DNA from 3 places in the Bilophila sp. T19-St14 genome. Region 3 is predicted to be linked to each of the others. Evidence: predicted binding sites of a transcription regulator. Region 3 holds the regulator's gene; each other region holds the start of a gene.
What was found. The regulator sigma-54, encoded in region 3, starts transcription at its own class of promoters, with help from an activator protein. The targets are predictions, from matches to a motif close to CTGGCACGGNNNNTGCTT.
Positions count from the first base shown of each region.

Region 1 (4,491 bases), 1.5 Mb from region 3:
GATCCGCGAAGTGGGCGAACAGGCCACGTTCGACGCGGGCGTACACGGCATCCATCCCGAACTCGTCCGCTTTCTGGGCCAGCTCCGCTACCGTACCAGCTTCACGCAGAACGTGCTCCAGCATTCGCTGGAAGTTTCCGCCCTGTGCGGCATGATGGCCGCCGAGCTCGGCATGGACATCAAAAAAGCCAAGCGTGCCGGCCTGCTGCACGACATCGGCAAGGCCGTCGACCACGAGGTCGAAGGCCCGCACGCGCTCATCGGTGCGGATCTCGCCAAAAAGTACAACGAAAGCAAGGAAATCCTGCACGCCATCGCCGCGCACCATGAGGATCAGCGTCCTGAAACCGCGCTGGCCGTGCTGGTGCAGGCCGCGGACTCCCTTTCCGGGGCCCGTCCCGGCGCGCGCAAGGAACTCTTGGAAAGCTACGTCAAGCGCCTTGAGGACTTGGAAAACATCGCCTCCGAATTCGACGGCGTATCCAAAGCGTACGCCATCCAAGCCGGGCGCGAAATCCGCGTCATGGTCAATTCCGAAAACGTGGACGACGATCAGACGTATATGCTCTGTAAGGGCATTACCGGAAAAATTGAGGAAAACCTCACCTATCCCGGACAGATCCGCGTTACGGTCATCCGTGAGCGCCGGGCCGTCGGCTACGCGAAATAGCCATTGCCCATCATGCCTTTCACGGGAGGGAACTTCGGTTCCCTCCTTTTTTTGTGCCGCAAAGATATTGGCGGGAGCCGCCTCCAAATGGCGCGGCCTCTTCACCTAACCCCTGTAAAAGGGAATCTTTTTACAGGGCTTAGGCGAAAAGGTTCCATCCTCTCCTTTTATGGTTGGTATGCCGGGCGGGTTGTGCCCGCGCGTTGCCTCTCCGAAGAGGCGGCATGCTTTGCACTGGCACAATGGCATCAATCTACAAAAATGTAGATTGATGGGCATTTCCTACAAAAAGGTCTTTTTTGTGAAAACCCCACGGAATTCCATTTGATTGGACGTTCAAGGAGTGGGCTTTGGCGGACGGGAGGAAGGGGTTAGGATAAAAAATCTATGAAATCAAAGAAATAAATAAATTCTACATAAAGGTAGGATCTTTCATGAGCGCCTTGCTTCTCATTTTCTAAGGGAGGGGCAAACGGAATCCTGTTTCAGGATGTGTATAAAATAATCTTGTAGTTTCAGTATATTGATTGAGTGGCATGGATTCCGCCCGCACTTTGAGGATGTTGGCCCCGATTTTGCTTTTATCCGGGCATCAACCTTATTCGAGGAGTGAGTTCATGAGTTCCACCGTCCGTGAAACAGCCCTTGATCATATTTCCACGGCCCAGCCTGTCGCGCCCCTTCCGGCTTCGGAACAGGGCAAGGCTCTTGCCAGCGGGTATGGCTGCGATGTCTTCAACACGCGCGTCATGCGCCAACGGCTCCCGCGCGAGGTGTATGACCGCCTCATGCGGACCATGACCCACCGCACCCCGCTTGATCCTGCCGATGCCGACATCATCGCCGGGGCCATGAAGGATTGGGCTCTCGAACATGGCGCTACGCATTACACCCACTGGTTCCAGCCCATGACCGGGCTGACCGCTGAAAAGCACGACGCCTTTCTGTCTCCCACGGCGGACGGGCAGGTGTTCGGCGAGTTTTCCGGGAAAATGCTCATCAAGGGTGAGCCGGACGCTTCTTCCTTCCCGTCCGGCGGCATCCGTTCGACGTTTGAGGCCCGCGGCTACACGGCGTGGGACCCTACCTCGCCGGTATTCCTGCTTGGCGACGAGTACGGGCGCAAGACGCTGTACATCCCCACGGTGTTCTATTCCTACACGGGTGAGGCCCTTGACCGCAAAACGCCGCTGATGCGCTCTGTGGAGGCCGTTTCCGCACAGGCCCTGCGCATCCTCCGTCTGCTCGGCAATACGACGGCTACCGGCGTTCAGGCGATGGTGGGTTCCGAGCAGGAATATTTCCTTGTCGATCGGCGCCTCTATGTCCAGCGGCCCGACCTCATGATGTGCGGGCGCACCCTTTACGGCGCAAAGCCCGCCAAGGGGCAGGAAATGGAGGATCACTACTTCGGCAGCATCCCCAGCCGGGTTCTGGCCTACATGCAGGATGTGGAACAGCGCCTTTTCGCGCTCGGCATCCCCGCGCACACCCGCCACAACGAAGTGGCTCCCGGCCAGTTTGAGATCGCTCCCGTGTACGAGGATGTGAACATCGCCACGGACCACAACATGCTGACGATGGAAGTGATGCGCCGCACGGCCCGGAGGCATGGCTACGTTTGCCTGCTGCACGAAAAGCCGTTCGCGGGCGTCAACGGATCGGGCAAGCACAACAACTGGTCGCTGTGCGATTCCGACGGCCACAACCTGCTGAATCCCGGCGAAACCCCGATGAAGAACGCCCAGTTCCTCATCTTCCTCGCCGCCGTCCTGCGCGCCGTGCACAAGCACGGCATCAACCTGCGCCTCGGCATCATCGGGGCCAGCAACGATCACCGCCTGGGCGCCAACGAAGCGCCGCCCGCCGTGTTGTCCGTGTATCTTGGGGACAGCCTCTCCGCGATCATCCGTGCCATCGCCTACGGGAAAGAGGCCGCCGGAGGCTGCTCGGAACCGCTCCAGATAGGCGTTTCCGTGTTGCCGAACATCCCGCGCGATCTGTCCGACCGCAACCGGACCAGCCCGTTCGCGTTCACCGGCAACAAGTTTGAATTCCGCGCCCTCGGCTCCTCCCAAAACATCGCCACGGCAAATATTGCCCTGAATGCGGCTATGGCCTGCGCGCTGGACGACATCGCCTCCATGCTGGAAGCCGAGCTTGCCCAAGGGACGCCGCTCAACGCCGCCATTCAGGGCCTGCTCGCCAAGCTGTTCGCCGAGCACATGCCCATCGTATTCGACGGCAACGGGTACAGCGACGAGTGGCTTGCCGAGGCTGAAAAGCGCGGGCTGCCGAACCTCAAGGACACCGTGGCGGCCCTTGCCCACTACAGCGACAAGGATGTGATGGCTGTTTTTGAACGCCACGGCGTCCTGAGCCCAAGGGAAATGTTGTCCCGGCAGGAAATTTTGCTGGAGAACTACACGCACAGCGTATCAATCGAAGGGCATACTGCATTGAAGCTTGGGCGTACCCGCATCCTGCCCGTCGCCTTGGCGTATCAGACCCGTTTGGCGAAAGCGGCTTCGTCCGCAGCGGCCCTTGTGGACGATGCGGCGGAGGAAAAGGCGTATTTTGTACGGGTACGCGAGCAGGTGTGCGGCCTGATGTCCGCTCTGGACACCCTTGAAGCCGCCGTCAACGCCGATTTCGGCGGCACGGCGCTGGCACGCGCCGCCTACGCCCGTGACACCGTGCTTCCGGCCATGAATGCGTGCCGCAGCCATGCCGATGCGCTGGAATGCCTGTGCTCCAGCCATGACTGGCCGCTGCCGAGCTACGCCGAACTGCTGTGGCTCCACTAGGCTTCAGGGAAGGGCGCTTCTCCGCTTTCCGGGGCTGGCGGGAGGGCTGTCCCGCCGCTTGCTGAAAATATCCCGCTGGGGCCTGTTTGGGTATGGCGCCCTGTTCTCCGGTGGCGGCTCCGTGTGCAGTATGTCGCTTTGCCGGAGGGAACGGGAGAGAGGGAAGCCTTTCCGGGAAGGCCTTCCCTTTTTCCGGCCCAGCCGCCGGAAACGAGAGAGGCAGCCTCTTTCCGAAGAAAAAGACTGCCTCTCTACTCCCACCCTGAAACATTTTCAGGACAGGGTTTGAATACCCGTACTGGACGAAAAAAGCAAGTCACATATCGGACTTCGGTTTCCGGAAAGGTTCATCCGCCGAAGGGGGATGCGCTCCGATTTCAAACTGTTCCATATGGTTGTTCCGTTGAGGTGAGGAGGGCGCCCGTTATGCGCCTGTTGGAGGCCCCGCCCGTTTTTTCTGTGGAACGGCGCTGGGGGCGGTTTTCAACGATAGGGGAAAAGACAATGCGGTTTACCAAGATGCAGGCTGCCGGAAACGATTACGTGTATATGGATGCGCTCAAGGCGCCCATTCCAAGCCCGGAAGCGCTGGCCCGCCGCATCAGCGATCGGCACTTTGGCGTAGGCAGCGACGGGCTCATTCTCATTTGTCCTCCCTCCGATCCCGGTGCGGCGGATTTTCGGATGCGGATGTTCAATGCGGACGGCTCGGAGGCCGAGATGTGCGGCAACGGCATCCGCTGCGTAGGCAAGTACGTCTACGACAACGGGCATACGGATAAGGAACGGGTCCGCATCGAGACGCTGGCGGGCGTTTTGACGCTCCGGCTTCATGTCTCCGGCGGAAAAGTGGAAGCGGTGACGGTGGATATGGGGGAACCCCGCCTCGCCCCCAAGGATATCCCGGTGAGCGAACCCGGCGAGGATTTCATTAACCGGCCTCTGCGGGTACAGGGCCGCGTCTGGAACGTCACGGCGGTTTCGATGGGCAATCCGCACGCCGTCGTTTTCATG
Region 1 covers NZ_BAAGFT010000001.1:1,964,564-1,969,054, reverse strand. The annotation lists gene rny (ribonuclease Y) at 1-670, shown strand, start outside; gene AC6I1V_RS08415 (glutamine synthetase III family protein) at 1,288-3,477, shown strand; gene dapF (diaminopimelate epimerase) at 3,982-4,491, shown strand, end outside.
Region 1: a site for sigma-54 is predicted at 1,234-1,251, ahead of AC6I1V_RS08415 (glutamine synthetase III family protein). Genes of this name have one in related genera too.

Region 2 (4,491 bases), on a different contig from region 3:
GGGGACACCCTTTGAAAAAGACGAGCGTCCGTATCCCCTCGCCGTCATGGACGGAAAACTTCTGTATATTGAAGATGGTTCCGCTCGTCTTTTCGTCGGTCATCACGCGGCTCCGAAGTCGTTATGCGCATTACGGGAAATGATGTCGTTCTGTAACGCGGTGGAGAGCTCCACAAAGTAGGCGCTGTAACCCGCCACGCGAACCATAAGGTTGCGGTATTTCTTCGGGTTTTTCTGCGCGTCAATCAGGGTCTTCTGGTTGATGACATTGAACTGCACATGCCAGAGCTTGAGGTCGCAGAACGCCCGGAAGAAGCTTATGAGACGGCGGGTTCCTTCGTCGCCCGCCACAGCTCCGGGGGTAAATTTGATGTTGAGCAGTCTCGCCGCGCGCGATGTGGAAGCCCAGTTCTTGCTGTGGAAGTTGGACAAAAGAACCGCAGTAGGCCCGTTGACGTCCATGCCTTGCGAGGCAGAGGAGCCGTCGGATACCGGCATGCCTGCGAGTCGGCCATTGGGAGATGCCCCCAGTATTCGCCCAAAGGGAATGTTGGCCGTGATGCTCACCATGCGCAAATCGAGATGGACGCCGGTATTCTTGAAGTTCTGAGAAAGAATTTCTTGGCAGGCAGCCTCGATGTCACGTCCTATGTTGTCGGCATAAGGGTCGTTGTTGCCGTAGCAGTGGCCGGAACGAAGAACGCGGCGGACATGCTCCTTGCCTTCAAAGTTGCATTCCAGCGCATCCAGCAGTTCGCGCATGGTGAACACCTTGTCGTCAAATACAAACTGCTTAATGGCCGCCAGAGAGTCCACTGCTGTGGCGAAGCCTATGCATTCCACAAAACCCAAGTCGAGCGTACCGGGAATGTTGCGAGGCGTATCCAGATCCATGCAGGACGCGAATGCCTTGTCGTGAAGCGCGTCTTCCATGGGCGCGGCATAAGTCTGACCACGTTGCTCCTGAATTTGATATTGGAGGAAAAGGGCATAGCGCATCATGAACTGAATCTGCCTCTTGAATGCGTCCCAAAACTCCTCCCATGTGCGGAACGTGCAGGGATCACCTGTTTCCATGGAGAACAAATCTTCTCCATAGCTCTTCAGGCGGCCGTTGAACAGCGTAGTTTCCACTGCAGCCGTGCAGTTGGTCTGTGTGCAGGGGCTTGTGTAGGAATCCACGTTGGGCATACGGATTTCCGTGCAACCGGAAGCGCAGTAGTCCATAATATCGAGCAACGGTGCTCCCTTAGCCAGATGAAGAGGGATGATTTCCTCGTCGTTGTACAGTTTTGGGAACCCCTGTCCCACCTTGACCGTTTCCGCCACGGCCCAGAGGAAGGCTTCAGGCGAACGGGCATGGATTCGGACCGCAAGGTCGGGTTGCTGAAGGGGGCATTCCCTGCGGGAACGGAGAATGAGGTAGCTTAGTTCGTTGGTCGCGTCCTGGCCGTCGCTGGTTTGTCCGCCCACGGTCGCCGCTTCCCAGTGAGCGTACCCTTCATGCTGCGTGGCGGACTGCGCGGAAATGGGCAGATTGAGGAACTGCGCCTCCTGAAGCCACAAGCAGTCCAGAAGTTCCAGCACCTTTTCGTCGTCCAGACGGCCAGATTCTATGTCGGCCTTGTAGTAAGGGTAGAGGTACTGGTCCATGCGGCCGTTGCCGAGCATGAAGCCTACGCAGCGTTCAAGCCTGACCATGCTTTGCACAAACCACATGGACTGCATGGCCTGATGGAACGTTTCGGCCGGAAACTCTGGTACTCTCATGCAGTTTTCCGCAATATTCTCCAGTTCGAGACGGCGGATGGGGTCGGATTCCGTGGCGGCCAGACGGCGGGCGGCTTCCGCATGCCTGTTCGCCCATATCACAAGAGCGTTGCAGATGGTCACCATGGCCTTGAGGAAAAATTCCTTTTCCCACAGATCCTTTGCGTTGTTTCTGTCCAGATGGGCCAAGCGTTCTTCCGCCTCTTTGCGTATGGCGGCTGCGCCCTTACGGATGATTTTATCGTAGTCTGGTACCCACTGAAGGCAGCCGTTCATGGATGCCTGTTCCCCGACATAGGGTCTGGGCACGCTGCCGTCAGGCGTGGCATAGGTGAATTTTCTGAACTCGTTGGGGATGGATTGGATGAGTTTTTTATGGAACGCCTTGTCCTTCCAGTACGGCACGATTTTTTCCTTGACGAAGCGGAGGTCTTCGACGTCGACGTGCAGGGGAGCGCTTAGGTTGTTTTGGGCGGCTTCCAGTCCTTCACCCATGATGTCGCCTATGATTTCAGGATACAGCAAACCGTAACGCCCCTTGTCGGTACCGACGCGGCCAACGAGAAGTTGGTCTTCCTCAATATAGACAGGAAGCTTTTCCGCGAGATGCTTCATAGCAAGGGCATAACGCAGAACAAGAGGCAGCCCCTCTGTTTCCTTCATGGATTCAGTAAAATATTTTGCGCGGTTCACATCGACATAGGGAACCATATTTTCAAAGCAGCGCCTGAATATTTTCTGAAAGCGGGCATGGTACGAAGGGGGGTTGTTCTTTCCGACACAACTGCCGGTGGCAATGGCTTGTTCCTGGGGGCTGTAGCTGACGGAAGTCAATGACGTATTCATGGTATCCTCCTGAAGGGATTTTTTTGATGGATGTCCTTCAAGAATGCTATATTTATGCCATGAATATAGTATGTTGAATTCTTTTTAGAATTTTTAAGAGTATAATTGTTTGTGGTAAAAACAACACGATAGTGTTGTTAAATTGCAACAAAAACGTAAAATTCAGTACGGATCAGCAGGGATCATGCCCGATCATCGCTGCATTCTTGTGGGAAGATGGGAGAAAAAACATGCAGCGCTTGGACGAAGAAAAATGATAACATATAGTTATTATTGTAAAAAATAATATAATAGATCGTTTGTTTTTTTGGGGACAAACGGCTCCTTTAATGTGTGGCAAAATGCCATTTTCCCCGATGGGCTGCAAAAAAAAGCGCACGTTGCTGCAAGAAGACAGCCGCAGGGTTGTCTTCAGGAGTTTTTTGTGGAGGCCATGTGCCCTGTAGAACAAATATGGAGGAATATATGTCGCTGGATTTTTTCAAAAAAAGCGAGTCTGGCCGGATGTGGCTGTAACCATTCTATTTGCGTTTACTGGTTATTATTCTATGCCATACTTGCGCATCTTTCTTGCAATGGTGGAGAAGTCGATGCCCAAATGGTTGGCCATAGCTCGGTATGTTCCATATTTTGCCCGGGCGTCGGTGAGCATTTTTCTTTCCAGAATTTCCGTGGCTTCGGGAAGCGTCATTTCCTTGGTTTCCTCTAAGGGGAGGTGAAGGTCATGCTTCTGAACTCCACACTGAAGGTACCTGGTGACATCTTCAGAGGTTATCTCGTTTGTTTCGGCAAGAACGACCAGCCTTTCCAATGTGTTGCTGAGTTCACGCACGTTCCCAGGCCAGTCATATGCGAGAAGGTGGGCCCACGCATCGCCGGTCAGATAACGGGAGAACCCATAGGCCTTGTTATATTTCTCCAGAAAGAAGGGGATAAATTCCATGAGATCCTGCCGGCGGTTTCTTAGTGGAGGAATGGACAGGGTAAAGACGCTAAGTCTATAGAAGAGATCGGAACGGAAAAGCCCCTGCCTGACGAGGACAGGCAGGTCCTTGTTGGTCGCCGCGATGATACGGACATGACAGTCGATATCTTTTCGTCCACCGACGCGTCTAAGCTTGCCTTCTTGGAGAACGCGCAGCAGCTTGACCTGAAGCTGGAGATCAAGATCTCCTATTTCATCAAGAAAGAGTGTGCCGTCGTCGACCTCTTCAAACAGGCCGGGCGTGTTTCGCCATGCACCTGTAAAGGCTCCCTTTTCATAGCCGAAAAGTTCCGATTCCATGAGGGCTGGCGGAATGGCGCCACAGTTGATTGCGAGCAATCTTTTTTTGTTGCGGTTACTTTTGCTGTGGATTCGCTTGGCGAGTACTTCTTTGCCCGTGCCGGATTCCCCAAGAATGAGTACCGGAGCACTTGTCTGCGCGATTTTGTCCGCCATCTTCAGAATATGCAACATTTCTGGAGAAGTTGCGGTGACGACGTTGGAATCGGGAAACATCTCCGAGGTGGAGCTCTGCGGAGCCTGAATATGACGCGTCCACGATGATGAGGCGATAATGAAGTTATAGACGTCGGCGATGTCACATGTCAGGGCGATGACACCTTCGAGCTGTTTTCTGTCGTCGATGACAGGTACGGTGATGGACATGAACGTACGGCCGCTGTACTGGGTGACTTCCCCAATATTCACCTTACAGGATTCGATGACCTTGATGGCCGCCGGATTCAGTATTATGCCAAATTTCTTCAAGTCATAAAGGCTGCGTCCCACAAACTCAGGGGGAATGATCCGGGATTCTCGAGCCTCCTGATTGGCATAGACAATGACCCCATTTTTATCGACGAAGTTGATGGCAAACCGGGCATTGTCGA
Region 2 covers NZ_BAAGFT010000002.1:622,234-626,724, reverse strand. The annotation lists gene AC6I1V_RS17165 (glycyl-radical enzyme activating protein) at 1-103, opposite strand, end outside; gene hpsG ((2S)-3-sulfopropanediol dehydratase) at 103-2,616, opposite strand; gene AC6I1V_RS17155 (sigma-54 interaction domain-containing protein) at 3,158-4,491, opposite strand, start outside.
Region 2: a site for sigma-54 is predicted at 2,790-2,807, ahead of hpsG ((2S)-3-sulfopropanediol dehydratase). Genes of this name have one in related genera too.

Region 3 (4,491 bases):
ATTCGCTTTGGGGCCTTCGGGAGTAGGGTTCATCGACTTTGTCGCGACATGGTTAGGAAGGAGAGGCTGATCCGTCATGAGTGCTTCCGTAGTAACAGGAAGCCCGCCCGGTGATACTCTCCGGGCGGGCTTGTTGAAATTACTTTATCGTATCGGCACAAGCCCTAGAAAATAGGATCTATCAATCCAAGGTTACCGTTCTTACGCCGATAGATGACATTGATGCGATCATTTTCCGAATTTAGGAAAGTGAGGAATTCAAAGTCATTTGCATCAAGCTGCATGGCCGCTTCGTCGGGACTCATGGGCTTGGGAGAAAAATGGTCGCGCCCCGTAATCGTGCGTTCACCATCCTCTTCCGTTACTTCAAACGTATACACGTCAATATCATTGGCGCGCCCCTTCCGATGGATTTCCTTGTTCCGGGAAACAAACTTCTTGACCTGAGCTTCCAGCTTATCAAGAACGAGGTCGATGGAGGCGTACATATCTTCCGAGGCTTCGCTGGCGGCAATATTGATGCCGTCACCGGTAAGCTGAACTTCAACGCGCTGGCGGAACTTGTCGACCGCCATATTTACCTGCGCATCAAGAGCGGGGTTCTTGCCGAAGAACCTTCCCAACTTCTCCATACGGCGACGGGCATACTTACGCAAATGTTCAGACGGCTCGAAATTCTTGAAAGTAAAGGAAATGTGCATGAAGCCTCCTTTGGCTGCTAACCAGTCCGCACAACGAATACCAAGATATCCGCAACGGACATTGCTTTGTCAGGCATGATTCCTTTACAACAACCTTTTTGAGGTCCTGTCAAGGCCTCTCAAGCGGCCTCGAACGGCTAAAAATGGGCCTTCCTTCTGGATGATGACGGAATATCCATTGCCATCCGGTACTTGGCTACCGTTCTCCGGGCTATATTCACCTTTAAGTGTTCCTTGAGAATTTCACCGATGCGTTCATCCGAGAGGGGATTTTTAGGATCTTCTTCACTGATGCACTTTTTGATGAGCGCCTTGACGCTCTCCGAACCCACTTGGCTTCCGTCATCCAATTCCAGCGCGCTGTTGAAGAAGAACTTGAGTTCGTACACGCCAAAGGGGGTTGCCACATACTTATTGGTCGTGATGCGGCTGACCGTGGATTCGTGCATGTTGATATCGTCGGCGATGTCTTTCAGGATAAGCGGCTTGAACTTGCTGATCCCTTCCTCAAAAAAGCCGCGCTGATGTTTTACAATACTTTCGACAACTTTGTACAATGTCCGCTGCCGTTGGTGCAGGCTTTTGATAAGCCACGCCGCGGAACGGATTTTTTCGTTGAAGTATTCTTTTTCCTTGCTGGACGCGTTTTCCGATGCATTATCATACACGGGGCTCAAGTGCAGATTCGGCAGTCCGTCCTCATTGAGGACAATGAGGAATTCCCCGTCCACCTTGTATACAAAGACATCAGGGCTGACATAAGTGGACACGCCTTCACCAAAACTCGCTCCGGGCATGGGATCAAGGGACTGGATGATATCCAGATATTCCTTGAGTTCATCCATATCCAGCCGGAACTTGCGGAGCAGGGGCTTGTATCTGTGGGCCTCCAGATCCTCAAGGTGATCGCGCACGAGATCGACAAGGACCTGATCCCTATCATATCCTAAAGCCTTTATCTGGATGAGGAGGCATTCTTGAGGCGTTCGGGCGGCGACACCCACCGGATCAAATAACTGGATGGCCTTAAGAACCGTTTCCACCTCTTCGACTGTAGGCCATGCCTTGTCTTTCGTTTCGTCGGTTGAAGCCTCGCCAGCAAAATCCGCCCGTGCCATCTCCGCCATTTCTTCAAGGGATGCTTGAAGGTAGCCGGAAGAAGAAAGATTTCCGATAATGATTTCACCGAGTTCTTTCTGATCGTCAGTAAGGGAGGAAAGGCGGAGCTGCCACATAAGGTGGCTTTCAAGCGTGGGACTGGAGGCATATCTGGCTTCCAGAGAACTCATTTCTTCGGGGAGCTCATAGTCTCTGGGCTGGACTTGCTGCGGGGTACTTGCGAATTCTCCGAGATAGTCTTCCCAGTCTTCGGAGCGGGCCACTTCCCGATCGTATGTAGGCTCATCGCGTGGGGATTCGGGGCGGACTTCTGCGGGGGGCTCGTTGGAGGGCTCATCCTGTATTTCTTCGAGAAACGGGTTTTCCAGCAACTCCCGCTGAACCGTTTCCACAAGCTCCAAGCGGGATAGCTGCAATAGGCGGATAGCCTGCTGCAATTGTGGTGTCATCACCAGCTGTTGTGAAAGCTTAAGCTGCTGTCTGAGTTCCAATGCCATGCAAATATCCCGTTGTCATAAGAGTCTGTCCAACCCGCAGGAACACCTTAAAAGAGGAGGGGAACCGACGGTACCCGTCAGGCCAAGAGCAACCGAGCATCTTTATGCCTCACATGCAGGGATTATGCCACATGCTCAGGGATGTTGCAAGAACAGGGATGCTTTTTTCTTCTGTTCTTTTCTTGTAGGTGGTTATTTGATAAAAAAGAAATGAGAAAAAAACTGGTTATTGTATTTTCCCCAGAAAAAAAGATCGGTACCGGAGTACACGATCTTTTTTTATCATTACAAAGAATGGCGAGCTACGGAGCCTCAGAGCGAGAACCCTTCTCCAAGATAGACGCTCCGAGCCTGTTCATTATTGACAATGGTTTCCGGTGTCCCGGAAAGAACGACCTGCCCTTGCACCATGAGATAGGCCCGGTCGCAAATCGTCAGAGTTTCACGGACGTTGTGGTCAGAGATGAGAACTCCGATCCCGCGATCGCGCAAGGCGCGTACCAAACCTTGAATATCGCCCACCGCAAGGGGGTCAATCCCGGCAAACGGCTCGTCGAGCAGGACGAATTTCGGTTCCCGAATAAGCGCACGGGCGATTTCCAAGCGTCGGCGTTCCCCACCGGACAGGTGCATAGCGTGGGATTTTTCCAGCCGGGTGAGGCCGAAATCTTCAAGCAAGATATCCGCCCTTTCTTTCTGCTCCTTGCGGGAAAGGCCCGTATGCTCCAGAATAATCTGAAGGTTTTGACGCACCGTAAGTTTTCTGAAGACGGAACTTTCCTGCGGGAGGTAGGAAATGCCCACACGTGCGCGCTCATGGAGCGGCCAAGTGCCAATATCCTGATCTTCAAGGAGAACCCGACCTGAAGACGGCTTGATGATCCCGGTCAGCATATAGAACGAAGTAGTTTTACCCGCCCCATTCGGGCCGAGCAGACCAACAATTTCCCCTTGGTTCACTTCGGGGGAAACGCCGCGCACGACCTCGCGTTGGCCGTACCATTTACGTAAATCAACTCCAGACAGTCGGGCCATCAGCGGTTCCCCCGAATCGGGCTGGAGCTTTTAGAGCCGGAAAAGACCGCTTCGACGCGCTTCTTGGAGCCGCCCATGACTTCACTACGGTTTTCTTCCGTAAAATATTTGATGGTCTCCCCAGTAACCGTATTTTCCCCGTCGGTCAGACGGGGATCGCCTTCCATGAGAAGGACGCCGTCGTCCATCGTATAGGTCGCTTTCGCGCAAGTGCCGTTGCGGTTTTCGCTTTTCATGCGCACATTCCGTTCGGCGACGATACGATCTACATCACCGGCGGCCATTCCGGCAGGCATACCGCCTTTTTCGTTTTCTTTCTTCTGTGCGTCCCCTTTGGGCGGCTTCAAATAAACCGTGATCCTGCTGGCCCATATTTCAATATCCGGTCGGACTACATGGACGTTTTTGTCAAAGATGACGAGCTGTTTTTCAGCAATATAGGTCAGCTGATCGGAGGTGATCCGTGTTTCAACATTTTTGGCGGGCTTTGGCGGCGTCACCGGCGCTGCCCACAGCGGGGCAGAGCAGAGCAGGCTTAAACTCAGTGTGGTTATACCTAAAAATTTTTTTTTCATAATGTTTTCCTAGCCGTAACCCATTGAAGCTATAGCGGCTTATTTCTTTGCAGGTTGAGGTAATTCTTGCTGGGGATTGGCCTGCGTTTCATGCGGAGAAGGTACGGCATTGACGTTTGTGGCATCGGGGCGGGGCTTGAGTACGACCAGTACGCCTTCCGAACCATGTACTTCATTGGCAGCAAGATCCCAAGCAAGAAGGGTGGCCGTCCCGGATGCCGTGGGACTTTCAAACACAGCACCTTCTGGAAAGGTCATAAGGCGCTTATTGGCATCGTAGTTCATGCGCGAACTGGTGATGACTTCATCATAACGAGTGATGACGACATCATCCCAAAGCGTGAGGAATCGCTGGTTGTCGGTGATTTTTCCAAACTGGGCCTGCACATCAAGAACATCATCGTCAGGGTTGCTTGCGGAACCTTCACCGAGCGCATAACGGACGACGGGCTTGTCCACATCGATCGTATCGCCGTTTTGGGACATATGGGCCCAGCTCGCTTTGAGACGCCACAGTTCCAATCCTTTATTTCCTTGGAAGAGGTTGATCCCCTTAATGGCTAG
Region 3 covers NZ_BAAGFT010000001.1:477,915-482,405, forward strand. The annotation lists gene rapZ (RNase adapter RapZ) at 1-33, opposite strand, end outside; gene hpf (ribosome hibernation-promoting factor, HPF/YfiA family) at 165-701, opposite strand; gene rpoN (RNA polymerase factor sigma-54) at 839-2,317, opposite strand; gene lptB (LPS export ABC transporter ATP-binding protein) at 2,630-3,352, opposite strand; gene AC6I1V_RS02195 (LptA/OstA family protein) at 3,352-3,927, opposite strand; gene lptC (LPS export ABC transporter periplasmic protein LptC) at 3,967-4,491, opposite strand, start outside.